DNA from 2 places in the Lysinibacillus sp. NPDC048646 genome. Region 1 is predicted to be linked to the other one. Evidence: a T-box and tRNA genes for the amino acid it is inferred to sense, from the RefSeq annotation. Region 1 holds a T-box; the other holds one or more tRNA genes.
What was found. A T-box is a leader RNA that pairs with one kind of tRNA and senses whether it is charged. The one in region 1 lies ahead of tyrS (tyrosine--tRNA ligase), so its partner is inferred to be a tRNA-Tyr.

Region 1 (14,986 bases):
TAGTACCATATAAATGTGTTAGAGGATCAAAGTAATGTGCATCTGCCCCATTTTGCGTTAAGACAACATCTGGTTTGAAAAACTCAAAGACTTCGCGCATAGCTTTTTCATATATATCTAAGAAACTTTCATCTTCAGTAAATGCATCAATTGGAAAATTAAAAGATGTACCATAACCTGGGCCATTGCCACGTTCGGTAATATTCCCTGTCCCTGGGAATAGGTAGCGTCCCGTTTCATGTATAGATAAAGTACAAACATCAGGATCCTCATAAAAACTCCATTGTACGCCGTCTCCGTGATGGGCATCGGTATCTACATATAACACACGAGCCTTGTATTTTTCCTGCAAATAACGAATAGCTACTGTACTATCATTGTAAATACAAAAACCCGAAGCGCGCCCACGGAAGCCATGATGTAGACCTCCACCGAGGTTTAGGGCATGCTCAGATTTCCCTTCCATGACATAATCGACAGCTGTTAATGTCCCACCGACAAGTTGTGCACTTGCTTCATGCATATTTTTAAAAATAGGTGTATCCTCTGTACCGATGCCATAGCTTTCACCTTGTGCCTCGGTAAGCTCGCCATGCCCGGCTCTTTTAACAATATCAATGTATTTAGGATCATGTGCAAGTAAGAGTTCTTCTTCTGTTGCGACACGTGCTGGAACAATATCTACATCATTAAGAGTCCCGATATTTTTTAGTAAATCCATTGTTAGCGTCAAACGTTTATGATTGAAAGGATGTGTATCTGAAAATTTATATCCGAGTTGTTCAGGTGAATAAACAAATACGGCCTTTTTCATTATAATGAAACACCTGGTAAATTAGGCCATAGGACATCGAAGCCCTTTTTACGAAGATCTTCAATCATAGCTAATGGATTTAGTGTTTTTACTCGGACGCTTAAAATTTTATTTTGAGTATTTTCAGAATCAGGATAAACTAAGACGCTTTGGACGTTTGCATGGTGTTCATTGAAAATTTTCGTAATTTCAAACAATATTCCGGGTGTATCAGATACTCGTATTTCGATTTTGGAACCTGGCTCAGTGGCACCTGTTAGCTCAATGTATGTATAGAGCAAATCAGTAGTTGTCACGATACCGACTAATTTTCCACCTGAGACAATGGGTAAACAGCCTACCTTGGATTCATAAAAAGTGAGTGCGACCTCTTCTACAAAATCAAGCGGGTGGCCAACGAGCGGGTTTTTCACCATGATTTCTTGAACAGCAGCATTGAAAACTGCTGAATTTGGTTCGTCCTGCAATGAGGAAGGTAATGCCTCTTTAATATCCCTTTCAGTTATAACGCCAAGAACATGGCGGTCTTCATCTACGACAGGTAAATGGCGTACTTTTTTCTCACGCATCAATTTCAGTGCTTCGAGTACAGTGTTTGTAGGTGCTAATGTGTGCGGCTCTTCATTCATAATTTCTTCAACAATCATATACGCATCCCCCTTGTGTGGTTTTAATACATGAAGCGATTTCTAAAACGAAGTCTATCAAATCTTTCCATTGTCTTGGGTGGCACACGTTTTCCCTCTCGTGCCATGAGGCAGTTAGCTGGATGAGATGTAATTTCAGGATCATCTGTAGCAAAATATTCGAAGCCAGCGGAGCTCATCATTCGCTCCATCATTTTGCGATAATCCCATACATTTAACCCAGTACCTTTTAAATCCCAATGCCAATAATATTCAGTTGTAATAACGAGATAGTCCTCCATTTCATCTCCCATGAAGGACACGGCTAACAAGGTTTTACCAGTACCTGTTCCACGATAGGCTGGGATTACTTCGATAGCCCCTAACTCAATCATATTATCAATTCGATCTTCTGCCCAACGTTCAAGTGGATCGGGGTACAGATAGGTTACATAACCTACGATAATATCTTCATTGCGAATAATAATAATTCGACCTTCAGGAAGTCCCGCAATTTCAATAATGGCTTGCTGTTGTTGCTTTGGAGGTCTAAAGGCAACCAAGCCTTCGTGGAATGAATATGTAGCTAATTTTTCTGGAGGAACAGGTCCTTCCACGTACACAGTACCATGCTTTGTTTCCTTTGTAACAGAAAAAAAAGTTTTTTTATGTTCCATAATTACACCACCTGAGTTTTATAACTCCATTATAGCTGATTTCTCGCGTAAAAACGCTTATTTTTGTAAATTATAACTGCGTTTTCGGAAAAATAAAAATATTGAGACATTTTCGGTAGATTCGTGTAAAATAGATATATATTGCAACTGTTATTTAACAGATGAACGTTGATTAATAAACATTCAGTGGTTTTTTTGCTGTATAAACTGTTGTATAACAATTGCTACATAACGTATTTTTCTTTGGAGAAGGTGGCGGATTTTAAGGGGAATATCGTAAGTAAATCGATTTAAAATTTGCCTACTAATGTACTAAAGCGAAAGCAAAGAAAGGGGTAATTTCATGGGGATGAAAACGATGGAGAAATTAAAAGCTTTACCACTACAGTATAATTTGCCTAATTATGAGGATGCAAAAGCAACACATGATTGGGCAGAAACAGAAAAGGCATTTAGCTGGTATGAAACAGGTCGAGTAAATATGGCTTATGAGGCAATTGATCGTCATACGGAAACCTTTCGCAAAAACAAAGTGGCACTTTATTACAATGATGGGAAGCGTAACGAAGCCTATTCTTTCAATGAAATGAAAAAGCTAACGAACAAGGCTGCGAATGTTTTAAAATCTGCGACAAGTTTAGAAAAAGGCGATCGCTTATTTATTTTTATGCCACGTTCGCCAGAGCTCTATTTCACATTATTAGGCGCATTAAAAATGGGTGTTATTGTTGGACCGCTTTTCGAAGCATTTATGGAAGGAGCGGTATACGATCGACTTTCCGATAGTGGTGCAAAGGTATTAGTAACAACGCCTGAGTTGCTCGAACGTGTACCATTAGCTAAGTTACCAAATTTACAGCACGTATTTTTAGTGGGTACTGACATTGAAGAAACAGCACAAATTTTAGATTTCAATAAACGCTTGAAAGAGGCTCCATCTCAGTTTGATATAGAATGGGTAGACCGTGAGGATGGTATGATATTACATTATACATCTGGATCAACAGGTGCACCGAAAGGCGTATTGCACGTACACAATGCAATGCTCCAGCAGTATCAATCGACACAATGGGTGCTTGATTTACGTGAGGATGATATTTACTGGTGTACGGCTGATCCAGGTTGGGTAACAGGTACATCTTATGGTATTTTCGGGCCGTGGTTAAATGGTATCACAATGTTGATTGTAGGAGGAAGATTCTCACCACAGGCTTGGTATCAGGCAATTGAAGATTATAGCGTATCTGTTTGGTATAGCGCACCAACAGCTTTCCGTATGTTAATGGGTGCTGGTAGAGGCGTGCTAGAAAACTATGATTTATCTTCCCTTCGACATGTATTATCGGTCGGTGAGCCTTTGAATCCTGAGGTTATTCGCTGGGGTTACGAAGAATTAGGGCATCGCATTCATGATACATGGTGGATGACAGAAACGGGCGCACATATGATTTGTAATTATCCAAGTATGGATATCAAGCCAGGTTCGATGGGAAAACCGCTACCAGGTATACACGCGACAATCGTGGATGATGCGGGTGATGAAGTACCACCCTTTACGATGGGGAACTTAGCGGTGCGTCGCGGTTGGCCAGCCATGATGCGTCAAATTTGGGGTAATCCACAGCGTTATGAATCATACTTCTTAAAAGGTGAGTGGTATGTGTCAGGTGATTCTGCTTACATGGATGATGAAGGATACTTCTGGTTCCAAGGACGTGTTGATGATGTTATTATGACAGCTGGAGAGCGTGTTGGACCATTTGAAGTGGAAAGCAAACTCCTCGAGCATCCAGATGTAATAGAGGCAGGGGTTATCGGTAAGCCAGATCCAGTACGTGGAGAGATTATTAAGGCGTTCGTATCTTTACGTGAAGGTGTTGCGCCATCTGATGCTCTGATTGAAGATATTCGTGATTTTGTCAAGAAAGGTTTGTCAGCTCACGCAGCACCACGTGAAATTGAATTTAAGGAGAAGCTTCCAAAAACACGAAGTGGTAAAATTATGCGTCGTGTGTTAAAAGCATGGGAGCTAAATTTACCAACAGGCGATCTTTCTACTATGGAAGATTAATATGATCACTAGAGCATAATTCAAAATTTGGACGTGCTTGAAGCGTAAGTGATTTTATTCATATAATGCATAAAGATAAGGCGGGAATTCATTCGGTTAGCGAAGGAGTTCTCGCCTTCTTTTTTCTGAATACGTGCTAGTAAGTAAGAAAATAATACCCTTTTAACAGAGTATTAAGAAAATACTAGTAATAAATAAAAATTCAGTTGACTTAATAATTATACAGACGTATACTGTTTTTAACTTATTTCAGAGGTGAGTGCAGTGAAAGTAGGAATTGTTGGTGCAACAGGATATGGTGGATTAGAGCTAATTCGCTTTTTACATAATCATCAGGCAGTGGAGCAAATTGATTTATTTACATCCTCAGAAGAAGGTGTTGTATTTTCTTCGAAGTTTGGACACTTAGTTAATATTGCTGATAAGCCATTGCAAAAAATTGATTATGAGACATTAGAGAAATTTGATGTTGTTTTTACAAGTACACCTTCTGGGGTGACAAGTGAGCTATTGCCGCCATTAGTAGGAAAAGGTCCAAAGTTAATTGACTTATCAGGTGATTACCGGTTAAAAGATCTAGCAAGCTATGAAGCGTGGTACGGTAAAAAAGCGGCACCGCTAAAAATCATTGAGCAAAGTGTTTATGGTTTAACAGAATGGAATGCAGACAATGTGAAAAATGCATCTCTTATTGCAAATCCAGGGTGCTATCCAACCGCAGTCTTGCTTTCACTATTACCATTATTAAAAGAAAAATTGATTGATCCAAGTTTTCTAGTCATTGATGCGAAGAGCGGTGTTTCAGGTGCTGGTAATAAGCCATCACAAACGACCCACTTTAGTGAGGCAAATGAAAGCTTCTCCATTTATAAAACAAACACACACCAACATATTCCAGAGATTGAACAGGCCATCTCCATGTTTGCTGGTGTCGATACGGCGATTTCCTTTAATACACATTTAGTGCCTATGACGCGTGGTATTTTATCGACAGCATATGCACCCGTGATGACGGATGTAACCGAGAGTCATTTAGTTGCTTGTTTACAAGCTGCATACGAAAAGCATCCATTTGTACGTATTGTGACGGATGTAAATAGCCTTGCTACGAATCGTGTGAAGGGTTCGAACTACTGCGATATTTTCGTGAAGGTTGATAGTCGTACAAATCGTGCCACGATAGTTGGCGTAATTGACAATTTAGTCAAGGGGGCAGCAGGCCAAGCAATTCAAAATATGAACGTTCAGTTTGACTTACCGCAAACGACTGGACTAGATGTTGTGCCGTTCTTTATTTAAATGTAATAGCATACAGAAGTCTGTGTGCTTCTGTAATCTCATATTTCATACAACCTAAGGAGGAATTCCATTATGACATTAACAGCATCAACAAATATCATGAAAAAATTATCAAGTAAAAATATCTTATCACCTAAGGGCTTTAAAGCAGCAGGGATGCATTGCGGACTAAAGCATAAGAAAAAGGATTTAGCGGTTTTAGTGAGTGACGTACCGGCAAGTGTAGCGGGAGTATTTACAACAAATGCAATACAGGCTGCACCGTTGAAAGTAACAAAAGAGGTAGTCTACATTACACAAAAAATTCAGGCGATGATCGTGAACTCTGGGAATGCAAATGCTTGTACAGGTAAGCAAGGCTTGCAGGATGCACAAACAATGCAAGTATTAACAGCTGAGAAGTTAGGGATTGAGGCAAATCTAGTTGGCGTTTGCTCAACTGGTGTTATCGGCGAAATGATGAACATGGCGCCTATTGAGAATGGTATCGCTCAATTAGAGCCACAAGATAATCTTGAAAGTGCAATCGATTTTGCGCAGGCAATTATGACAACTGATACCGTCATGAAAAATACGAGCTATAGCACAATAGTTGATGGTAAGGAGGTCATTATTGCTGGTGTAGCAAAGGGCTCAGGAATGATTGAGCCAAACATGGCAACGATGCTTGGCTTTATTACGACAGATGCGAATATTGAATCAGATGTATTACAGGCTGCGTTGTCTGATGTAACAAACCTTACGTTTAATGCTATTACAGTGGATGGGGATACATCTACAAATGATACGGTAGTAGTGATGGCGAATGGCTTAGCAGGCAACGAATCTTTAACAACGGCTCATCCGGATTGGCAAAACTTCTATTTTACATTAAAGACAGTTGCGCAAGACTTAGCGAAGATGATTGCAAAAGATGGCGAGGGTGCAACGAAGCTAATCGAAGTTGAAGTTGAGGGTGCATTTTCTGATGAGGAAGCGCGTAAGATTGCAAAGACAGTTGTTGGTTCACCGCTTGTGAAAACGGCAGTATTTGGTTGTGATGCAAACTGGGGTCGTATTATTGCAGCGGTTGGCTACAGTGGTGCAACAGTGGACCCTGATAAAATTACGATTCAAATTGGTGGGGCAACTATGGTCGAAAACGGTGAGCCAATTCCTTTCTCAGAAGATGAGTTAATTCAAATTTTGAAAATGCATGAAGTAAAAATTTATGTGTCACTTGGTGTTGGCGAAGGCAAGGGGCATGCATGGGGATGTGATTTAACTTATGACTATGTTCAAATCAATGCATCATACCGCTCGTAAGCGCATGGTCATTAAGCTTGGTGGAAGTACACTGGAAGGCTTGAATGCAGCGTTTTTTGAAAATTTTAAAAAGCTACAAGATAGCGATGTAGAGCTTATCATCACGCATGGTGGCGGTCCTGCCATTAATCGCGAACTTGCAGCACGTGGCGTAGGATCTCATGCATTAAATGGCATCCGTGTAACGAGTGAGGCAGCGATTGATATTGTACAGTCAACGTTAATCGGTAAGGTGAATCCTGCACTAGTCCATGAATTAACAACTGCAGGTATTGTAGCAGTTGGCTTAAACGGCTTTGATAATCAATTGATTGTAGCGGATTTTTTAGACAAAGATGTTTACGGGTTTGTCGGTGAAATTCAGTCGGTGAATACAGCACTTTTAGAAGCGTTAATGAATGCGGGTATTGTACCTGTTATTGCTTGTGTGGGGGCTGATGAAGATGGGCAGGCACTTAATATTAATGGCGATACAGTTGCAAGTGAAATCGCACTTGCAGTTAAAGCAGATAGCCTGTTACTTGTCACAGATGTAGCAGGTATTCGTATTGAAGATGAATACCAAACAGAGGTAACACCTTCCCTAATAGCACAATGGATTGAGGAAGGCCATATTTACGGTGGAATGATTCCTAAGGTGCAAGGGGCGATTGATTGTCTAGATGCAGGTATCCCGTCCGTACAAATTGTTGGCGATACCTTACTAGGTACGACTATTTTAACTTCAGCCAGTAAAAGTCTATCTTTTTTATAATGGTGAGTTAGGTATTCGACAGGGTGTCACAGATTTTTAAGATGTTTATCGCTGTAGCTCGATAAACATCAGGACACATTACGCCGAGGTGTAATCGATAGGAGGAGCTGATAAAATGAGTGCTTTATTTGGAAATTACGGCAAACGTCGTGCACAAATCGTCAAAGGGCAAGGAACCGTTGTTGAAGATGCTAATGGAAAAAAATATTTAGATTTTACAAGTGGGATTGCTGTTGTAAGTCTTGGGCATGCACATCCTGCGATTGTCAAGGCGGTGCACGAACAAAGCGAGAAATTATGGCATATTTCTAATTTATTTGAAATACCTGGGCAGGAAACGGTTGCGAAAAAACTAGTGGCAGATACGCATTTTTCATATGCGTTTTTCTGTAATAGCGGTGCTGAAGCAAATGAAGCTGCCATTAAGCTTGCACGTAAGCATACTGGGAAAAACCATATCATTACATTTGAAAAGTCGTTTCATGGGCGCACATTTGGAGCAATGTCTGCAACGGGACAAGGGAAGGTACATAATGGATTTGGACCACTTGTAGATAAATTTACGATTTTACCTTTTAATGATGTCGATGCGCTCGAAGCAACGGTTGATGATTCAGTTGCAGCAATTATGCTAGAAATGATTCAAGGAGAAGGTGGCGTTAACAGCGTATCAGCTGAATTTGCAGCGGCAATTGCAAGAGCATGTGAGGAAAAGGGTATTCTTCTGATTATTGATGAGGTTCAAACGGGTATCGGACGTACAGGGACACGCTTTGCTTATGAGCAGACTGTGTTGAAACCAAATATCGTAACATTAGCAAAAGGCTTAGGTGGTGGCTTCCCAATTGGTGGAATGCTCGGAACGGCTGAGCTCTATGATACATTTGGACCAGGTACACATGGGACAACATTCGGTGGTAATCCACTAGCAATGAGTGTTGCAGAAACAGTGCTTAATCACGTTTTTACAAAGTCCTTTTTACAAAATGTGCAAGATGTATCCTCATATTTTGTAGAACAGTTGAAAACCAATTTACCAACTACATATACGGTGCAAGGGCAGGGCTTATTGCTTGGCATTAGTTGTGGCGACACTGAGGTAGCATCGTATATTACAGAAGCTGAGGAAAAGGGTTTACTCTTAGTAGGAGCAGGGCCGAACGTTATCCGGCTTCTTCCGCCGCTTACAGTCTCAGAAGCGGAGATTGATGAAGCAGTAGCGATTTTAAAAACGATATTACTATAAAAAAGGCGTTCAATCTTGGAACAGGTTGGACGCCTTTTCCTGCATACTTACTTTTTCAAAAACAGTAATTAATGCTGTTGAGGCAGTATTGATTTTTGTTGCTCTTTTACTAATGTGTTAACTAGCTTAGGCAGCCAATCGTTTAGCTGGCTAAATGAAAAGCCTGCAGCTGCTGCCTTGGCATTCGACATATACCAATCTGCTGGAATAGCATATGGAGACTGTGAATCTGCATCTCCTCCAAACAGTGAAACTTTCGCATATTTGCCACTTTCATCTTCAATAAGTCTAAGTAAATCTTTTAATGAAATAGCACCACTTGCTGTAGCATTGAATGGTCCTTCTATCGTAGATATACCTGCAAAATATAAAAATGCAGCAGCTTCATCATCGGTAATAAAACTCATTTTTGCATCCACATTTGTGAACGTAATTGGCTGCTCATTTACTATACGCTCTACGTGAAAGTGTAAACGGCGTGTATAGTCTTGTTCGCCAACAACGATGGGGAAACGCACTGCCACAACTGGGAATGGAGCTTCTTTAAATAGGACCGCCTCCGCTTGGCGTTTACCTTCACCATAAGTGAAATCTTCTCGATCACCCATACGAATTTCATAATCATACGGATTAAAATCTGCTTCTGTTTTTACAATACCATCTGCTTCATAAGTAGAAAGTGTTGAGGTAAATATAAGCTTCTTTGTTTTACCTTCTAAAATTTGTACAATTTTTTGTGCTTCTTTTGGGGAATAACAAATATTATCGTAGACAATATCCCATGTCGTACTAGAAAGTGCTTGAGCTAATGAATTTTCATCATCTCGATCAGCAATCAGTTGCTTTACATGAGATCCAAAAGGATTCCCACTTAGACCACGTGTTAATATTGTCACGTCATGGTTATTTTGAAGGCAAAGCTCCACTAATTTTCTGCCAAAAAAACGTGTGCCCCCTAAAATTAAAATTTTCATACTTTAACCATCCCTTCGTTTAGTTGTCTTCTCTATCATGACAAAAAAACAGGCTCACTACAATTCAAATTTGAATGTAGTAAGCCTGATTATTATTGGCTTGGATTTTCAGGAGGTGGTGTGGCGCCACCGTTATTTTCTCCATTGGAGCCATTGCCATTGTTAGATCCATTAGATTCATTGCCGTTGCCATTGTTGGAGCCATCTGAACTGCCATTGCCATTTCCGTTGTTAGGGTCAGAGCCATTGCCATTATTCCCAGAACCATTGCTGTTGTTCGAACCATTTTCATTACCCGAACCTTCATTTCCATTTGTAGGTGGAGTAGGTGTTTGCTCTTGATTTTCTTCCGGATCAGGTTCGCTTTCGCTGCCGCCGGTAGAAACGACATTCGATTTTGCAGAGGTCAAACCTGTAATATCGACAGCAACAATTACATAAGCTTGTCCACTTGCGACTGACATACTTTGTGTCGCTTCGAGTACTGAATTGACTAGGGTATTACCACCATTTGTCACGTTATATATACGATAGCCGACAACATCGGTGGAAGAGCCAGACCAAGATAGGGTGTTGCCATTAATCGCTGCTGTTACAGTTGCTGGTGGGCTTCCATCTGCTGGGAAATCAACCGCTGATACGGACGAGTTCGACAACGATGAATTTTTAGGAAGTAAGCTTCCAGGGTTACCACCTAGTCTGCCTAACATACGTTTAATAAAGGCTTGATTAATACCAGCACCACCTGATTTTACAAACTCGGATGGAGTATTTGGATGTGCATTGTACGTTTTTCCTTTAATCGTTACTACACTTGATGATGCTAAGCTATCATCTGGCTGTGATGGTAAAAATACTTTCGCATTAAATAAATCCGAGCGTACTAGTCCAGCATTTGAACATGCCGCAGAAGGTGCTAAGCCAGAAATACCACAGAATGAAGCGGTCACAACATTCTTTGGTGCCTTAAAGTTCGTAGGGGCATCAATCAATTTTGGATCCACATCGTACATAGCATTCATTAAAGTTCCCCATAGCTTGTTAATACGGACACTTGGTTGCAAATACGTATTATTAAATGCATATAATGAACGTTGCTTATCATAGCCCATCCATACGCCGAGTGATACATTCGGGTTATAGCCAACAAACCAAACATCTTTGTACTCTTGTGAAGTACCAGTTTTGGCAGCGAAATCAGAAGAGAACTTCAGGGTATTTCTTGCTGTTGTTCCTGTTCCCTTTGTTAAAACATCACGCATCATGTCTGTTACAATATACGATGTTTCAGGGCTAAATACTTGTACAGGTTCAACTTCATGCTGATAAATGATATTGCCATCTAAATCTTCAATTTTTTCAATCATATAGGAGTCAATGAATTGACCGCCATTTGCAAAGGTTGCAAACGCATTTGTATTTTCTTCAACAGTCGTTCCCACTTCTAAAGCTCCAATACCCGTTGAAAGGTTTGTATAGTCTTCAGGCTGTAGCTTTGTGAAGCCCATTTTTGCTAAATACTCAGCAGGACGTCTATTAATGATGTCATTATATAAACGTAATGCTGATAAGTTTTGTGAATCAGCTAATGCTTCACGTGCAGGAATAAGTCCACGCTCATCACTAGTAATATAGTTATTGGGACTCCAAGAGCCGATTGAGAATTTTACGTCTACTAGCGGGCTACCTGCACCAATTACACCGTATTCTACTGCTGGTGCATAGACAAGTAATGGCTTCATCGTTGAACCATTTGGTCGAAAAGCTTGCGTCGCATGATTTAACTCAGTAGTTTTAAAATCTCGACCACCTAGGAAGCTTAAAATGCGGCCTGTGTTATTTTCGATTAAGATACTTCCCACCTGTACAGGCATTTGAATATCTATTTCTTCCCCTGTTACAGGATCTTTGCCTTTACCTGTATAGGTATGGCCATAGTATTTAAAGTTATCAGCGGCTTGTTGCATCGCATCGTACATATCTTTGTTAATAGTTGAATAAATACGATAGCCCTTTGAACGGACGTCACGGTCTGCTAAAATCGTATACTTCTCGTTTAATTTTTTTTCTGATTTCAAGCGTTCAGGGTCAACGCCATCTTCTTTAGCTAGCTTTTCAGCTATAATTTCTTTCGCACGATTTTCAAGCTCATATGTTAACCAAGGGTAGCGATCTTCTGGCGCTACTTCTGGTGAACGGAAGTCTGCCGTAATATCATATTTTAGTGCTTCTTTGTACTGCGCACCGTCAATATAGCCTGCTTCTTTCATGCGGTAAAGAACCGTTTTCATACGATCAATACCGGGCTTAAGAGCCTCTTCACTTTTTAGTACACCTGTATTCGTAAACGGCGTATAGGCATAAGGAGCTTGCGGAATACCAGCAATGTATGCGGCTTGCGGAAGTGTTAGATCTTTCGCATTTACACCGAAAATACCATTAGCTGCTGTTTCAATCCCTGCAATATTACGACCTGAGGCATTACGACCATACGGAATAATATTTAAATAGGCTTCTAAAATTTCTTCCTTTGTCATAAAATGCTCTAAACGCATAGCGAGTAGGATTTCTTTTGCTTTACGTTCATAGGATACTTCATTTGTTAACACTTGGTTTTTAATAAGCTGCTGTGTTAATGTAGAGCCACCTGTTTGCGTTGCGGAATTTGTCACGTCCTGTAGTAGACCACGGATTACAGCTTTAGGAACAATGCCGTTATGTTCGCGGAAATATTCATCTTCTGTTGCTAGTACGGCATTAATAACATCTGGTGCCACAGCGCTTAGTGACGTTTCACGACGATCTAAGTCCGTGCGTAATTTCCCAATATAAATATCGTTGGCAAAATAAATTTCACTTGTTTCCTCATAGTTGAAAATATGCTCGCGTAATTCTTTGTTTGAGCGTAGTGGTTCTTCTTTTACAAGTGAGGCGAAATAGCCGGCGCCAACTGAACCGACAAATACAGTGCCTACCAATGCAAAGACTAAAAATAGTAAAAATAAGTTCCAGGTAACACTGCCTGAAATACGTAATGTCTTCATCCATTTTTGTTCGAGTAACTCATCGATCTTTGCATTGATTTTCTCAATCCAATCTTTCAAGGTATCGACCTCCTAAAATCTTGTCTATTATAGCATATATTGAATTGACTCGAACATAGTTATTGACATTGAAAAAGAATCGTATAGAATAGTGCTTATAGTTTTCTAGTGATGAAGAGTTTGCAGTAGTGTCTATATTCCCTGTATAGAGAGCCAGCGGTTGGTGAAAGCTGGTCATAGTGTAGAGATGAATTACGTGCTTGGAGCTTAGACGTGCGCGCCTGCGATAAAGGCGATTGAATGAAGAGGAAGATGGATGACATCTTCAAGCTGGGTGGTACCGCGTTAGTTATTAACGTCCCTGCATGCAATTAATTTGCGTGTAGGGACTTTTTTGTTTCTGCACGCGAGAATACAAATTAGGAGGAAGAACAATGACAAACGACTTATTACAAGATTTAGAATGGCGCGGTCTACTCTACCAACAGACAGATGCTGAAGGTATGGCAAAGCTATTAGAGGAACAATCTGTTTCTTTGTACTGTGGTGTAGACCCAACGGCTGATTCTATGCACATCGGCCACATCGTACCATTATTGACACTGCGTCGTTTCCAAAAAGCTGGTCATCGTCCAATTTTACTTGTTGGTGGAGCAACGGGGATGATTGGAGATCCATCTGGTCGTTCTGAAGAGCGTCAATTGCAAACTGTTGAGCAAATCGATAAAAACGTGCAAGGCATTCGTGGTCAATTAGAACGTATTTTTGATTTTGCTGAAGATGGAAATGGTGCACAACTAGTGAACAACCATAATTGGATTAGCAAGATTGATACAATCGAATTTTTACGTGACTACGGAAAATTAATCAATGTCAACTACATGTTAGCTAAGGATACAATCGCGTCACGCCTTGATACAGGGATTTCATTTACTGAATTTGCCTACACATTAATTCAAGGGATTGATTACAATCACTTATACAATAACTACAACTGCCGTATTCAAATCGGAGGTTCTGACCAGTGGGGTAATATTACAACAGGTCTTGAAGTGATTCGTAAAACGCATGAAGAAGAAACAAAAGCATTCGGTTTCACAATTCCATTAGTAACAAAAGCAGATGGCACAAAATTTGGTAAAACGGCTGGTGGTGCTGTCTGGTTAGATGGTACAAAAACTTCTCCATACGAATTCTACCAATTCTGGATTAACGCAGCGGATGCAGATGTTATAAAATACTTAAAAATCTTTACGTTCCTAACACGTGAAGAAATCGAAGCATTAGCTATAGCTGTTGAAGAAGAGCCACATCTACGGAAAGCGCAAAAAACGTTAGCAGAAGAAATGACTCGCTTAATTCACGGTCAAGCTGCATTAGACCAAGCACTTCGTATTACCGCTGCATTATTCTCAGGTGATTTAAAAACACTTTCAGCTGGAGAAATGAAGGATGCCTTTAAAGATGTTCCTTCTATTGAAATGGCAAAAGAGGATAAAAACATCGTGGACTTACTAGTTGAAGCTGGTATTTCATCATCAAAACGTCAAGCGCGTGAAGATGTTACAAATGGTGCAATTAGTGTAAATGGTGAAAAGGTGACTGACTTAGAATATAGTATCGATGCAAAAGATCGTTTAGAAGACGCGTTTAGCATTGTCCGTCGTGGTAAGAAAAAATATCATATGGTAAAATTTGTTTAGAATTTAGACTTGCAAAGGACAACATCCCCCGAGTAGATTGGAGGGATGTTGTCCTTTTAGCATTTTAAAAAGCTAGGAAGATTTAGATGCTGGTAACTTTCGGGATGAAGTAGTTTCGCTAGCTTGTATGCTCCCTCTACTAAACGAGGAGACGGACGGCAGTAAAGCCATTCCTCCATTACATGGAGTTGTTTCAACTGGACAGCATGTAGCTCATGAGCTTGTGGACGCTTCAATAAATTGGTTGGCTGAATGCGCTCAAATGCAACACCTACCCAAGCCATCATAATATAATCTGGATTCCGTCGTACTACGTCAGTCCAGTCAGTTTGCACGCTTGCTAACGCCACATCTTGAAATAGATTATAGCCTCCTGCGATGGCACTAATTTCTGTGAGCCAATTTATTTTTCCGGGAGTAAAAATAGGATTTGGCCACCATTCCCAATACAGCGTTGGCTTTTCCTGAATTGT
Region 2 (14,986 bases), on a different contig from region 1:
GAATTGACAGTTGAGGAAAAAGCAAAGCTATTAACCGCTGAGCAAAAGGTAAATTTAACACCGAAGTGGATACGTGCAATAAATCAGGAAAGTGTAACAGGTCATATCGTGTTAAGTACCATTATAGAGTATACACAGGAGGAAGATTACTTGAAGGGTGAAATTCACCGTGGTATTTTTAATACCGTATTGCCTGGACAACAAACCTCGCCACGTAAGAAGGTAACCGAGGTTGTAAACTCTATAAGTATTGAGAAAGGTAAATACATTACACGCCCATCAAGAACGACGACACCAACATTTATTGGTCAGCTGTTCCTTGATGGTGGCTATTTATTAGTGGCCATCGGCTTCTTGTTGTATGGTGTACTAATATCATTAATCTATAACAAAGTAAGGCAAGCTGGCATTCGTAGCTTCCATACTGTAGCTTACGCGTTTGTAATTACAGTGTTTACAGTGTCTATGCATACGGGGCTACTCGATTTAATCTTTATATTAATGCTTGGCTTTGTCATTATTGCATCGTCCAGCATTAAAACTAATAAGCGAAAGCTTCAATATTAAAGTACAATGGGCTGTCCTAAAATAGGATGGCCCAATTTTTTATTAATGAACTTCAAAAGTTATGGTAATTTAATTTAGTTGAATAATTTTGTAAATAAATCACTTAAAGTAACGAGGGTTTTTAGTTAAATATTCGATTTGCAAAATTTAAAAACAAAAAAAGAGAGTTAATCTACAAAAGTTTGTAGATTAACTCTGTCTTAATGTTTGAACAGCTATAATCTTTTAGAAAACAGCTATAATTTAAAAGTGTCTTCCTTTATACAATATAGGAAGGTACTAGCTTTTTAAGCATTAAATCAAACAACTTTATTATCATACATAAATTAGCAAATAACTTAAACACACTAGGGTGCAACTAAGTTGTTTGAGGTACAACTTAGTTGTATCGGGTATGTTTAAGTTGTGTAGGATACAATTAAGTTGTGTTCTAACAAATGACTTATTTAATCTCTGAAATCTTATTCTACAGTCACTGATTTAGCTAAGTTACGTGGTTTATCAACGTCACAGCGACGGTGTAAAGCTGCATAATAGCTAATTAATTGTAATGGCACTACAGATACTAGCGGTGTTAATAATTCATTTACTGGTGGAATTACTAAACGGTCGCCATCTTCGTCTACCCCTGCCATTGCAATAATACATGGATATGCGCCACGTGCAGCTACCTCTTTGACATTCCCACGAATGTTTAACGCTACCGCTTCTTGCGTCACAAGGGCAAACACTGGCGTACCTTCTTCAATCAAAGCAATCGTACCGTGTTTTAGCTCGCCACCTGCGAAACCTTCCGCTTGGATATAGGAGATTTCTTTTAGTTTCAAAGCACCTTCAAGACTAACACAGAAGTCTATGTTACGGCCGATGAAGAAAGCATTACGGGCAATTTTTAAGTAATCTTCTGCAATATCCTCAAGTACATCTTTTGAATCAATAATTGTTTGGATACCGTTTGCCGCAATCGCAAGCTCTTGTTTTAAATCAAATTCTAATCCTTGGCCATTCGCCTTGGCAGTTACATATGCTGCTACAGCAAGTACAGCTACCTGTGCTACGTACGCTTTTGTTGAAGCTACAGCTATTTCTGGGCCTGCGTGTAGTAATAAAGTATGGTCGGCTTCACGTGACAATGTTGAGCCTGTTACGTTTGTAATTGTTAATGTTGGGTAGCCAAGCTCTTTAATTTTCACAAGCACTTGACGGCTGTCAGCTGTTTCACCTGATTGGGTAATGAAGATAAACAATGGTTTTTCAGAAAGTAATGGCATATTGTAGCCAAATTCACTTGAAATGTGAACTTCTACTGGGATACCTGCCATTTTTTCGAAGTATTGTTTACCGATTAAACCTGCATGGTAACTAGTGCCGGCTGCAATAATATATAAGCGGTCTGCGTCTTGTAATGCATGTAAAATAGCTGCATCAATTGTTAAGTCGCCAGTTTCACTTTCATATGCTTGAATAATTTTACGGATAACAGTTGGTTGCTCATCCATTTCTTTTAACATGTAGTGAGGATACGTACCTTTTTCAATATCACTCATATCAAGCTCTGCTGTATATGGTGCACGCTCTACTACAGTACCATCTAGTTTCGTAATTTGAACGCTTTCTTTGTGTACAATCACGACTTCTTTATCATGTAATTCTACGTACTGATCCGTGACTTGTAGCATGGCCATTGCATCTGATGCAACCACATTGAAGTCCTCGCCCACACCTACAAGAAGTGGTGATTTGTTTTTCGCTACAAAAATTGTGTCAGCCGCTTCTGCATCTAGTAGCGCAAGTGCGTAAGAGCCGTGTAATAGAGATAATGTTTTACGGAATGCTTCAGCTGTTTGCAGTCCATCTTTCACAAATAACTCGACTAATTGTACGATAACCTCTGTATCTGTATCAGATTTCATCGGTATACCTTTTAAATATGTCTTTTGTAATAAATGATAGTTTTCAATTACGCCGTTATGTACAAGCGTAAAACGACCTGATGTACTTTGATGAGGGTGGGCATTTAAACGGTTAGGTACACCATGTGTTGCCCAACGAGTATGACCAATACCGATTTTCGCTGCTACATCCTCGTCCACTGCTTCACGTAAGTCTGCAATACGTCCTTTTTCCTTGAAGATTGTAACGCCCTCTTCATTGCGTACAGCAATACCTGCTGAGTCATAACCACGATATTCTAGTTTCTCTAAACCTTTTAATAAGATTTCCTTTGCATCTGTTTCACCAATATATCCTACAATTCCACACATAATTTATACTCCTCCGCTATTGTCAATTTAGTGCAATGACAAACTAGACCTCAACCTATCGAATTTTTTAGTGGACGTAAATGTTTTACTTAATTTTTGACAAAATAAGCATACAAATACGCGCACGTTCTCGTACTATTCAGCCATCTGAATAGTGCTCCGCTTCGATATGTGGGGTTTTCCTATTTATCTATTGCTTTAACTATACCTTCTCCATTTTCTGTACATTCAATCACTCAAATGCTTTCAAAATGAAAAATGACAATCGGGTATGTCGATTGGGAGGCATCCGCCGAATTTTCGATAAACCTCCACCTCGTCTGCTGAAGATGTAACCGTCCAATTTCTTCAGCTCAGGCGCTATAATTGTTTTCCGTTTTATGCTTCTTTCCTATCCTCCTCAGCATATTAAGCTATTATATGTAACGCAACAGCTGTTCCGTTCCAATAGCATTTCCATCATACTTAAAAGTAGTTCATTAGTCAAATAGATCCGCTGTTTCAAAGAGCAATTACTTTATTTCCCATAAAAATAATGGCTCATTTGCAATAATGAACCGTTATTTCCCGCGCAATATTAAGTGTTTTTTTACCGATATGTAGCAACCTCTTCCTCTTGATAATATACGAAATGGTCTTCTACAATTTCATGCCAAGAAGCGTCTTCAACCAATAACTTTGCTAAATTTGCTGCATCATATAAAGCTAGTTGGCAATTTTTCTCAATTAAAGGCTCAGCAATTGGAATGGCGCCCTTCGCCTGCTTATTCAAGCCTAAAATTGTCCGGCTCGTAGTAGATTTACCTGAACCTGATTCCCCTACTAAGCCCAAAATCCCCCCCTCATTAAATGTATAGTTGGAATTATTCCATTTTTGCATTTTTACGCTAGAAAAAAAGTTACTACCTGATTAGATAGTAACTTTCGAAATAATTATACGACTTCATGTAACAACTTGACAATCTCTCGATTAAAAGCTGGTAAATCCTCGGGTGTTCGACTTGTTACAAGTTGCTTTTGGCAAACAAATACTTCCTCGTCATGCACCGTAGCACCAGCATTTTCAAGATCGACGAGAATAGATTGATAACCTGTCGCATCTCTACCTTTTAATGTTTTAGCTGTAATGAGCAACTGCGGACCATGACAAATCGCAAAGGTAGGCTTCATGGCATCCATAAAGTCCTTCACAAAAGCTACTACACGGTCATCTGCACGTAATATATCTGGAGAAAAGCCACCCGGAATAAATAACGCATCAAACTCAGAAGCCTCGACTTCATCGATTCCTTTTGCAATTGTTACGCTTTCACCGTGCTTTCCTTTCACTACTTTTCCTGCTTTCGTGTCAATCGTTGTAAGCTCATGACCAGCCTCTTCTAATGCCTTTTTGGGGCTTGTCCACTCACTATCTTCGAACATATCAGTAATTAATGTTGCAATCTTAGCCATTTCAATCAAACACTCCTTACATAATAGGATACTTTATTTATTCCCCTAGCTATGCAAAGTAAACATGTTAATTATTCAGTAGCTAGCTGCTGCAAAACTTTTATCGCTAAATTACTAAAATAGTTTGCCGCCACTAGTAAGGCTTCTTCATTTAATATAAAGCCTGGGTGATGCCATTCCTCTGTACCACTCGTACCCATCCAAACAAAGAAGCCTGGTTTTAACGTCTGGTAGTAAGCGAAATCTTCACCACCAGAACTTTGTTTAGCCTCTACTACTATTTCAGCAGCCTCCTTTGCAACATCTTCAAAAACACTTGCATTGTTCACGACTGGTAAATAATCAAACCATCGAAAAAAATGGGGTTATGACTTGTACATCTGTTTGGTATATTTTAGAACTCCTATTACCAGTTGCCAACAGGTAGCGTACTTAAAATTGCAAACTAAAAACTCGGCTTTCTATCTTGTTAGAAGAAAACCGAGTTTACATGTATGTTTATTCAGTTAGACCCATTTCAGCGCGTACAACATCTGCAATGCGCTCTACATAACGCTCGCAATCTGCTTCTGTAGCAGCTTCCACCATTACACGAACAAGTGGTTCTGTACCAGAAGGACGTACTAAAATTCGACCATTGCCAGCCATTTCAGCCTCGACTTCAGCAATAACGGCAGCAACCTTAGCATTTTCCGTTACAGCATGCTTGTCTGTTACACGTACATTTACTAAACGTTGTGGGAAAATTGTCATTTCAGATGCAAGCTCAGAAAGTTTTTTACCTGTAGCTTTCATAATATTCACGAGTTGAATACCCGTTAACAAGCCATCACCAGTTGTATTGAAGTCCAGGAAAACAATATGGCCAGATTGTTCGCCACCTAAGTTGTAATCATTAGCACGCATTTCTTCCACGACATAGCGGTCACCTACAGCTGTTTGTACACTTTGCATACCATTTTCCCCAACTGCTTTATAGAAGCCCATATTACTCATAACTGTTGACACAATTGTTTGCTTTTTCAGGCGACCTACTGCATTCAAATGTTTACCGATGATGAACATAATTTGGTCACCATCCACGATTTTACCGTTTTCATCGACTGCGATTAAACGGTCACCATCTCCATCAAAGGCTAATCCAACATCTGCACCCTTTTCCTCAACAAATGCAGCTAAGCCCTCTGGATGCGTTGAGCCAACGCCTTCATTAATATTTAAGCCCGTTGGTGAAGCACCCATTGTTGAAATGTCTGCTTCTAAATCCGCAAATAAATGGGTTGCAAGAGAAGATGTTGCACCATGCGCACAGTCTAATGCCACAAGAATGCCATCGAATTCTTCATCTACTGTTTGTTTCAAGTATTGAATGTATTTTTGCCCACCTTCGAAGTAGTCACTTACAGAGCCCAAATCTGCCCCGATTGGACGTGGCAATGTATCCACTTCTGCATCAAGAATTGCTTCGATTTCGGCTTCTTGCGCATCTGTTAGCTTGAAGCCATCAGGACCGAAGAATTTTATGCCATTGTCGGCAACTGGGTTATGTGAAGCTGAAATCATGACGCCTGCATCTGCACTCATAATTCGAGTAAGATAAGCGACACCTGGTGTTGAAATAACACCAAGACGCATCACCTCTACGCCAATCGAAAGAAGACCAGCGACAAGTGCACCTTCAAGCATTTCACCTGAAATACGTGTGTCACGACCAATTAATACCTTTGGACGTTCCGTTGCATCTTTCGTTAAAACATAGCCACCTACGCGACCTAGTTTAAATGCAAATTCCGGTGTTAATTCACTATTCGCGACGCCACGGACGCCATCTGTTCCAAAATATTTACCCATTCTAATTGTTCTCTCCTTCAATGCAAGACGACCTAAATCACGCTTGTCTCTTGTAGACAATTGGACGGCTCGTCTGCTTACTTTTGGAAAAGTCTATTTTCGTTCATTTGTTAGTAACTATTAATTACACCCCTACGAATTGTACCTGACGCTCTCGTGCATAGAACCTTTGCTATATCGTTTCTTTATCATGCTTAACATACTTTTTCGCATTTCGGACAAATAAACAATGTGTCTAGGTTTGTATCCACGGCATCTCCTAGAGGTTTCAGCCAACAAGGTATTGTTTCTTAAGTTTGCCACTGAGTCAAAATAAAATTATAGTCAGTTATTGTTTAAGAATCAATATCTTCTGTAATTGTATCAGGTTCAGTTTCTTCAGGATTTGGATTTGGATTTGGATTTGGATTAGTAGTAGTTTCCTTCGATTCCTCTTCCACCTTCGTAATATCTGCTTTAACTTTTACTTTTGATTCAGATATTTTTGTCACACCTTCTGGTAATTTCACATCAAATTCATATGTTTTTGATTCAGTAATTTTTGACAGGTCGACATCTACCAAAATTTCAGCCAAGACATCAATAATCGATTTTTTACCATATACTCTCAACGCTGTCGTATCCAGCGATAATTTATCGATTGTTATACCATCCTGTACTTTACCTGTTTCATTCATCGTAACAGGTAGTTCTTTGCTGTATTCTCCAATATCCACTTGTACCTTAACGCTGTCTGGTTCAATAGTCACATCTAATTTATTTAAATCTCGATCCAAAACTTTCACTGCCGCTTCTTGTGAGAAAGGTTGATTTAAGCCCTGCTCACCAGTTACTGTCGCTTTTACATAGCTGATGCTCTCAATGGCACTTTTTGCCCCTGTGACAAATACTGTTGCTGGGTTTGCAGTCATGCCCTTTAATATATAGCCTTCATCAATTAAACGGTTGTTCATCTCCGGATCAACACGGAATTCCTGTGTGACTTTTTCCTCGATATTCACATCGATTGTCGCTGGGTCTAATGTAACTTGCAGCTTATCAGAAATATTTTCGTATTGCAGCTCTACTTTATGCTCACCTATTAATAAATGGTTTAAGTCTACAAATATTGAGAAGTCCTTTATCGCTTTTGTTTGTATAACAAGTGGCATTGGACCCTTAATTGTGACATTAACCGTTTTTGGTATACCCGTCACAATTAGGCTTTCATCATCATAATAAACATCTACAGGTACATCACGAATCACTTCCACCTGTTCATTCGTTATCGTTTTATTTGTTGAAGATAACTCTGTACGAACGGAGAAAAACAGTAAACAGGCTAGAAAAAGTGCGATAATTCGTAATACCCAAGGGCTATCCATCATTTTATCCATTCTTTTTCCCCCTCCAAGTCAACTTAGAGGCTGTATTCGATTCTTGTACTGATCCGAACCACATTCTACGTAATAGAGTTTCGAATTCCTCTAGAGAAAGATTGCGATGTAGATTACCGTTTAATGTAATACTAATGGCTCCTGTTTCTTCCGATACGACAATCGTAATGGCGTCTGTCACTTCACTTAAGCCAAGTGCCGCACGGTGTCGTGTTCCAAGTTCTTTTGAAATAAACGGGCTTTCAGAAAGAGGTAAATAACAGGCCGCTGCCGTTACCTTATCCTTTTGCATAATTACCGCTCCATCGTGAAGTGGTGTATTCGGTATAAAAATATTGATGAGTAGTTCAGATGAAATTTCAGCATTCAAGCCTATTCCCGTTTCAATATATTCATTCAGACCTGTTTCTTTTTCAATAGAAATCAACGCCCCAATACGACGTTTTGCCATATAACTAACGGATTTCTTCATAGCCTCAATAAGTCTTGTCTGCTCTTCTTCTACTTGGCTCGTTGAACGTTGGAATAGCTTTCCTCGTCCAATCTGTTCAAGTCCACGTCGAATTTCAGGTTGGAAGATGATAATAATCGCCAAGAAACCGAACTCGATCACCTGTTTTAGCATCCAACCTAATGTTTCTAACCCTAAAAAGTCCGTTGCCATGCGCGCAATAATAATGACGAAAATGCCTTTTAATAATTGGACAGCCTTCGTACCTTTAATGAGGGTTAAGATTTTATAAACAACGTACCAAACGAGCAGTACATCTATGAAGTTAATAACAATGTTCACTGGCGTCAAATCCGTGAATTGTTCGATAATTTGCACGTGGCATCCCCCACTTTTCATTGCGAATCCATACACATTTAAGTATAGCACATTCTTATTAAATGTAACTTTTTTCAAATAAAAAGTCTACTCAAAAGAGTAGACTTCTCAGCCTCTCACGTGCACTATCATGTAGGACGTATAGAGTGTTATTTAGTTTCTTTATCTTCAAATGCCATGGCGTCTTTGAATGAATTTTTAATGGTATACCATAGCCATTCAAACGCTTGGTCAATTTCTTCAATTTGACCTGTCACAACTGCCGAGGATGCCATGTACTGCCCATTAATAACAGTAACATTGCCATCTACTTGCCCCTCAACAATTAAATCACCATTTTTTACAACGATATCCCCTTTGACAACTTCACCTTTCGGTACGATGACCGTTTGCCCTTCAACAACTAGATTCGGCTGTTTCGTGACAGAAAAATGTTGGTCATCCATGAAACTTCCAAGTAAAGTAGCACTCATAAATAGGCAAAAAACCGCTGCCGCCACAAATAATGGGTGACGACGAATCCATTTTTGCATGCCCACACGACTTTTAGGTTTGGGTAAACGAGCCATCACTGCAGCTTCAAAATGCGGAGGTGCTGTAATATGAGAAGCACTCTTCACAAAGGCGATCGTTTCACTTAATTCCTGCATCAATTGCTTGCAATCACCGCATGAATGCAAATGCTGTTTCAACTCTTGCTCATGCTCACGACTAATGTCACCGTCTAAATAATCATGCATATAGTCTATAATATGCTCTGGACAAATATTCATGACGCTCCCCCTCCTACAGATTGTTTAATTGCTTTCGTAATGCTTCACGTCCGCGGTGAATTCTCGTTTTCACCGTACCAAGAGGCATATCCAAAATTTCACTAATCTCCTGTAACGATAATTCTTCAATATATTTCAATACTATAACTGAACGATATTTATCCGGTAAACGTCCAATCTCATATTGAATACGATCTTGTAACTCCATCTGCTCTAGCTGTTCCTCTGGTAACTGGTCATCTGCAGCAATTTGAGAATACATATCAAGCCCTTCAGTACCAGCTACTTCCGCATCTAAATAGTAATCCGGCTTCTTTTTTCGAATACGATCTATGCAGAGATTTGTCGCTATGCGATAAAGCCATGTCGAAAATTTTCTTTTTTGATCAAATGTATGCAGATTCATATAGGCACGTACAAACGCTTCTTGTGCAATGTCTTCTGATTCTTGTTTATTGCCTAACATCCGGTAGCATACTTGGTACAGTTTGTGCTGATAGAGACTCACAATATCGGCAAATGCGTTTTGATCGCCTTTAAGCACTTGTTTTATTCTCTTATTTACTAACGCATCCATTGTGTTAACTTCTCCACCTTTACAACTGTCTTATACTATACGACCCACCGATAAGAAAAGTTTCATTTTAATTAATTATAACAAAAGATTTTTATTCGATGCGACAATAGGCATTTTTTTGACAATTTTATTATACGAGGGTCTCTCCAAATAATGAGCCCATTAATGCTACTGCAACATCTGCTGTTCTGTTCTTTTCATCTAATATCGGGTTAACCTCTACAAATTCAGCGGATGTAAGTATACCTGATTCCTGTAACATTTCCATCGCTAAATGACTTTCACGGTATGTCATCCCACCAGGTACCGGCGTTCCCACCCCAGGTGTATACAGCGGATCTAGGCCATCTAAATCAAGCGATAAGTGTAAACCATCTACCTTGCGTTCTTTTAAATAGGAAAGAGCATCCTCCATAACACGAGTCATACCTAGTCGATCTACCTCGTGCATTGAATAGACTTTTATACCTTGTTGACGAATCAGTTCACGTTCTCCAGGATCTACTGAACGAGCTCCGATTATAATGACATTTTCAGGTTTAATTTTCGGTGCATAGTTACGAATTTGTACAAGTCGATCATGTCCTAGTCCAATACTAACAGCTAGCGGCATCCCATGAATATTACCAGATGGAGTTGTATCTGGCGTGTTTAAATCTGCATGTGCATCAAACCAGATAACACCTAAATTTTTATAATGTTCACCAAGCCCAGCTAGCGTGCCGATTGCAATGCTATGATCTCCACCAAATACAAGTGGAAACTTCTTCTGCTCAACCGCTTCATATACTCTGCTTGCCAAAGTAGTACTTATATCGACGACTTCTTCTAAATTTAACAGTTGTTTATCAATAATTGCATTTTCTTGTTTATGATTAACACGGATATCTCCCTGATCCTGTACCTCATGACCAATCGCTTCTAAACGATCAACAATACCTGCATAACGAATAGCACTTGGCCCCATATCTACTCCTCTGCGTGTTTGTCCGTAATCTGTCGGCACTCCAATGATTGAAATACTATGTTTATTCAATATTTTATACCCCCTCTGTGTTGTATAACCATTGTAAAGCCAACAATGCCTTTGGCTCAACTCAACACATTTTTGCATATTCATGCAGTCAAAGAAGGCAAAAAAAATCTCCTACTGTTTTCAGTAAGAGATTAGTATCTGTAGTTAATGTGACACTTTTGAATATATTCTATAGAAAAGTGAGCCATGAAGGACTCGAACCTTCGACCCTCTGATTAAAAGTCAGATGCTCTACCAACTGAGCTAATGGCTCAAATATAAGAAATGAATGGCTGGGGTACCTGGATTCGAACCAGGGCATGACGGAATCAAAATCCGTTGCCTTACCGCTTGGCTATACCCCAATCATTGTATAAATAAAACTGGTGGAGGGGGACGGATTCGAACCGCCGAACCCTAAGGAGCGGATTTACAGTCCGCCGCGTTTAGCCACTTCGCTACCCCTCCGAAATTAACACTATATGGTGGAGGATGACGGGCTCGAACCGCCGACCCTCTGCTTGTAAGGCAGATGCTCTCCCAGCTGAGCTAATCCTCCATAAAAACAGGTGTAATTTCTTTACAGTTTATTTATTCTTTTTAAGCCTTTGCATTACTACAACGCCAAGGAAATGGTGACCCCTACGGGATTCGAACCCGTGTTACCGCCGTGAAAGGGCGGTGTCTTAACCGCTTGACCAAGGGGCCGACATGTTACATTGTTCTCAACAAGACAAGATTTATAATAACATCTTTTTTTATACTTAGCAAGCATTTTTTAAAATTTTTTAAAACTAAATATTTGCTTATGAAAATGTTCAAAAACCTAACTTAATCCTACCATCTTCTCAATCATTTATCTACAATCAATTTAAATGTAGCTTCTACCTACTATGATCGTAGTTGTAGATTCATTGAGAATGAGTAGATTTAAAATAACCTCACTTTTATTGGAATAAATTAGTTTAAACGCATCATTAATTGCCTAAAAAAGCTGCTACAAATTACTGTAGCAGCTACTATTCTTACCAAACGATACGTTGGCGTCGTTTATATGATTTTGCTTCTTTGTAGTCTTTACTGCCTTCTTTTCCTATCCCTAAATAATGCTCACTAATTTCATTATCGGATAATAGGCTAGCTGCATCCCCTTGCATCACTACGCGGCCATTTTCCATAATATAGCCGGAGTGTGCAATCGATAATGCAACATTGGCATTTTGCTCAACTACTAGAATAGTCATACCTTCTTCTTCATTAATCTTTTTAATGTTTTGGAAGATTTCTTGTACTAACAGCGGCGCAATCCCTAAAGACGGCTCATCGAGTAATAATAGCTTTGGCTTAGCCATCAAGCCGCGCCCAATCGCCAACATTTGCTGCTCACCACCCGATAAATAACCCGCTTTACGTGATTGGAGCATTTTTAGTTTCGGGAAATAGCCGTATATTTTTTCAATATCCGCCTTAATATTACCGCGATCTTTTCGTGTATAGGCCCCTGCAATCAAATTTTCTTCTACTGTTAAGTCTTTGAAAACACGACGCCCTTCCATACTTAAGAAAATTCCCTTTTTCACAAGGACATCTGGCATAATATCATTGATGACTTCGCCTTGAAACTCAATCGTACCATCTGTAATCTTTCCTCCATCACCCACGAGGAGACCTGAAATAGCTTTTAAAGTTGTGGACTTACCCGCTCCATTACTACCGAGAAGCGCAACAATTTTCCCTTCGGGTACATGGAGGGACATTCCTCTTAATGCTAGGATATTTTTTTGATAAACAGCCTCTAAATTATTTACCTGAAGCATGTAAGTCCCTCCTTTCTATTACAGAAAATTAATCTTCGAAACTAATGTAATCTGTAATTGCTTCCCATTTGCCGTCTTTTACAACACCAATACGAATTTCTTTTGTACCTGCATGGTTGTTAGCTGAGAATGATACATTTGCTGCTACACCGCCTAAGTCTAGGTCTGTTAAAGACTCCATACCTTCACGGATTTGAGCACCTTTAATGTCACCATCTGGATATAATTCAGCTGCTTTTTTAATAGCTTCAACCATAATTTTCGCTGTTACCCAACCTTGTACGAATTTTTGGTTGATGTCTTCGTCTTTTTTGCCTTTGCCTGTCAAGTATTCTTCTATTTCAGCCATCCCTGGCACTTCATCACCTGGCATAGAGTTGATCAGTACGCCCATATATCCTTCAGCAGTTGCCGCATCTACATTATCAAATAGACCTTCACCTGTAGTCCAGTTAAGACCCATGAATTGTGTATCGATTCCCAATGTTTTTGCGTCACGTAAAATTGTAGAAGTTGCTGCCCAAGTTTGCTGAATGATTGCATAGTCTGGGTCTTTCTTTTTCATATTTAATAATTGTGATTGTGCTTCTGTTGCTTTTACGTCGATTACTTGCTCGTCCACAACTTTAACACCGATTTCTTTTGCATACGCTTTCATATCTTCAACTGGAGAACGGCCGAACGCTGTATCATTGTAAAGTAATGCTACTGTTGGCTCGCCGCCTTCATGATTTTCTTTAATCCATTTTAATAATGCACGACCTTGGTCAGAATACGAAGCTGCCACTAAGAAGTTATATGGCGATTCCTTTGTATCATTTAAGTTCTCCGATAATGAACCTGATACGAATGGGAATTCATCGGCAGCTACTTGCTGGCGTAAAGCCTCTGTATCACCTGTACCGAAACCAATAATTGCTTGTGCACCAGCTTTGTCACGGTGCTCTTGATATAACTTTTGTGCTTCTGGAATAACATAACCATAGTCTTTACCGATTAACTTAATATTTAAGCCTTCGATCCCTTTTGAATTAGCATATTCTACATATGCTTCTGCCCCTTCAGCAAAAGGTGCACCTACATCAGATGTACCACCTGTTAAATCCCATAGTCCCCCAATTACTACTTCACGGGCATTACTATCTGTGTTACTTCCTGTATTTGTACCACTATCGCCTTGTGTATCGCTATCTGTTGCCGAGCCACCATCGCCATTACAAGCTGCTAGTACAAGTACAAATAAAGCACTCAATAGCAACCATAATAGTTTCTTGCTTTTCTTCACATCAATTCCCCCTACTGTTTGTGTATTTTTGTATTTATATATTTAATTTCCCCCGCAGGCACTAGTACGAGAATGGCCAAAGCTTAAAGTACTTCTTAATATTTAACCAAATATGCGCTAGCCCTCCTGGTTCAAAAATTAAAAACAGGATAATGACTAAACCAAATGCAAATTCTTTAAATGCAGATAATAATTGATTTAAATCTGGGAAGTATACTGTAACCAAATCGATTGCAGTTCCTAAACCAATCGGTAATAGTGTGATAAATACCGCCCCAAGAATAGACCCAAAAACACTGCCTAAACCACCGATTAAAATCATCGCTAAGTACTCAATGGATACCGTTGTACTATAAAGTTCTGGACTTACAATCATCGTATAGTGAGCTAGTAAAGCACCAGCTAACCCTACGAAAAATGAACTTACAGCAAATGCTAATACTTTATATTTGAATAAGTTAATCCCCATAATTTGTGCTGCTATATCGCGATCTCGAACAGCTAAGAAAGCTCGCCCTACTCGCGTGCGTAATAGATTCGTTGCATACAGCACCGTTAACAATAAAATCGCAATAGACAAGTAATAATAAGATGTATTAGATTTGAATGAGAATGACCCAATCGATGGACGGCTTAGCACCATCCCTGATGTACCACCAGTTACGCTTGTCCATCGACTAATAATAAATAAAATAATTACTTGCGCCGCTAATGTAGCGATTGCCAAGTATAAACCTTTCAAACGTAATGCTGGTAATCCGAAAATACCACCTACAATGGCTGTAATTAATCCGGCTAATGGCAAAGAGATCCAGAAGTTAAGCCCGTATGTAGATGTGATAATCGCCGACGTATAGCCTCCTACACCTAGGAACGCTCCTACTCCAATCGAAATTTGCCCTGTAAATCCTGTTAAAATATTTAACCCTATTGCACCAATAGCTGAAATGGCACAGAGCGTTAATAACCCTACCCAGTAGTTTGAAGTAAATAGCGGTACTAGCAATAAAACGCCAACAATCACTACGATTTTAACTTTTCCACTAACCGTACCAAATAACTTCATATCACCTACATAAGATGTTTTATAATTGCCACTTTCACGAACAAATATATTCCTCACACCGTCACACCCTCTCTATACCCTTGCTGCCGAATAATCCGTGTGGTTTTACCATTA

Region 2: it encodes a tRNA-Tyr, which carries the amino acid that the T-box ahead of tyrS (tyrosine--tRNA ligase) is inferred to sense. The anticodon was not compared.

The regions. Positions count from the first base shown of each region.
Region 1 is NZ_JBNNLZ010000009.1:52,287-67,272, reverse strand. Features, by position in the region: gene ACQKII_RS11940 (acetoin utilization protein AcuC) at 1-814, opposite strand, end outside; gene ACQKII_RS11935 (acetoin utilization AcuB family protein) at 814-1,461, opposite strand; gene ACQKII_RS11930 (GNAT family N-acetyltransferase) at 1,485-2,117, opposite strand; gene acsA (acetate--CoA ligase) at 2,467-4,188, shown strand; gene argC (N-acetyl-gamma-glutamyl-phosphate reductase) at 4,453-5,487, shown strand; gene argJ (bifunctional glutamate N-acetyltransferase/amino-acid acetyltransferase ArgJ) at 5,560-6,792, shown strand; gene argB (acetylglutamate kinase) at 6,755-7,546, shown strand; gene ACQKII_RS11905 (acetylornithine transaminase) at 7,662-8,792, shown strand; gene ACQKII_RS11900 (NAD-dependent epimerase/dehydratase family protein) at 8,861-9,766, opposite strand; gene ACQKII_RS11895 (transglycosylase domain-containing protein) at 9,859-12,870, opposite strand; T-box leader at 12,973-13,176, shown strand; gene tyrS (tyrosine--tRNA ligase) at 13,245-14,513, shown strand; gene ACQKII_RS11885 (cobalamin-binding protein) at 14,570-14,986, opposite strand, start outside.
Region 2 is NZ_JBNNLZ010000026.1:6,236-21,221, reverse strand. Features, by position in the region: gene ACQKII_RS20465 (oligosaccharide repeat unit polymerase) at 1-567, shown strand, start outside; gene glmS (glutamine--fructose-6-phosphate transaminase (isomerizing)) at 1,029-2,831, opposite strand; gene ACQKII_RS20455 (ATP-binding cassette domain-containing protein) at 3,421-3,711, opposite strand; gene ACQKII_RS20450 (type 1 glutamine amidotransferase domain-containing protein) at 3,765-4,283, opposite strand; partial or broken gene ACQKII_RS20445 (M20/M25/M40 family metallo-hydrolase) at 4,355-4,639, opposite strand; gene glmM (phosphoglucosamine mutase) at 4,782-6,134, opposite strand; gene ACQKII_RS20435 (CdaR family protein) at 6,470-7,510, opposite strand; gene cdaA (diadenylate cyclase CdaA) at 7,503-8,339, opposite strand; gene ACQKII_RS20425 (anti-sigma factor family protein) at 8,489-9,112, opposite strand; gene sigW (RNA polymerase sigma factor SigW) at 9,126-9,689, opposite strand; gene rocF (arginase) at 9,820-10,725, opposite strand; tRNA gene ACQKII_RS20410 (tRNA-Lys) at 10,906-10,978, opposite strand; tRNA gene ACQKII_RS20405 (tRNA-Gln) at 10,995-11,069, opposite strand; tRNA gene ACQKII_RS20400 (tRNA-Tyr) at 11,089-11,172, opposite strand; tRNA gene ACQKII_RS20395 (tRNA-Val) at 11,188-11,263, opposite strand; tRNA gene ACQKII_RS20390 (tRNA-Glu) at 11,338-11,412, opposite strand; gene ACQKII_RS20385 (ABC transporter ATP-binding protein) at 11,730-12,521, opposite strand; gene ACQKII_RS20380 (ABC transporter substrate-binding protein) at 12,550-13,806, opposite strand; gene ACQKII_RS20375 (branched-chain amino acid ABC transporter permease) at 13,868-14,929, opposite strand; gene ACQKII_RS20370 (branched-chain amino acid ABC transporter permease) at 14,934-14,986, opposite strand, start outside.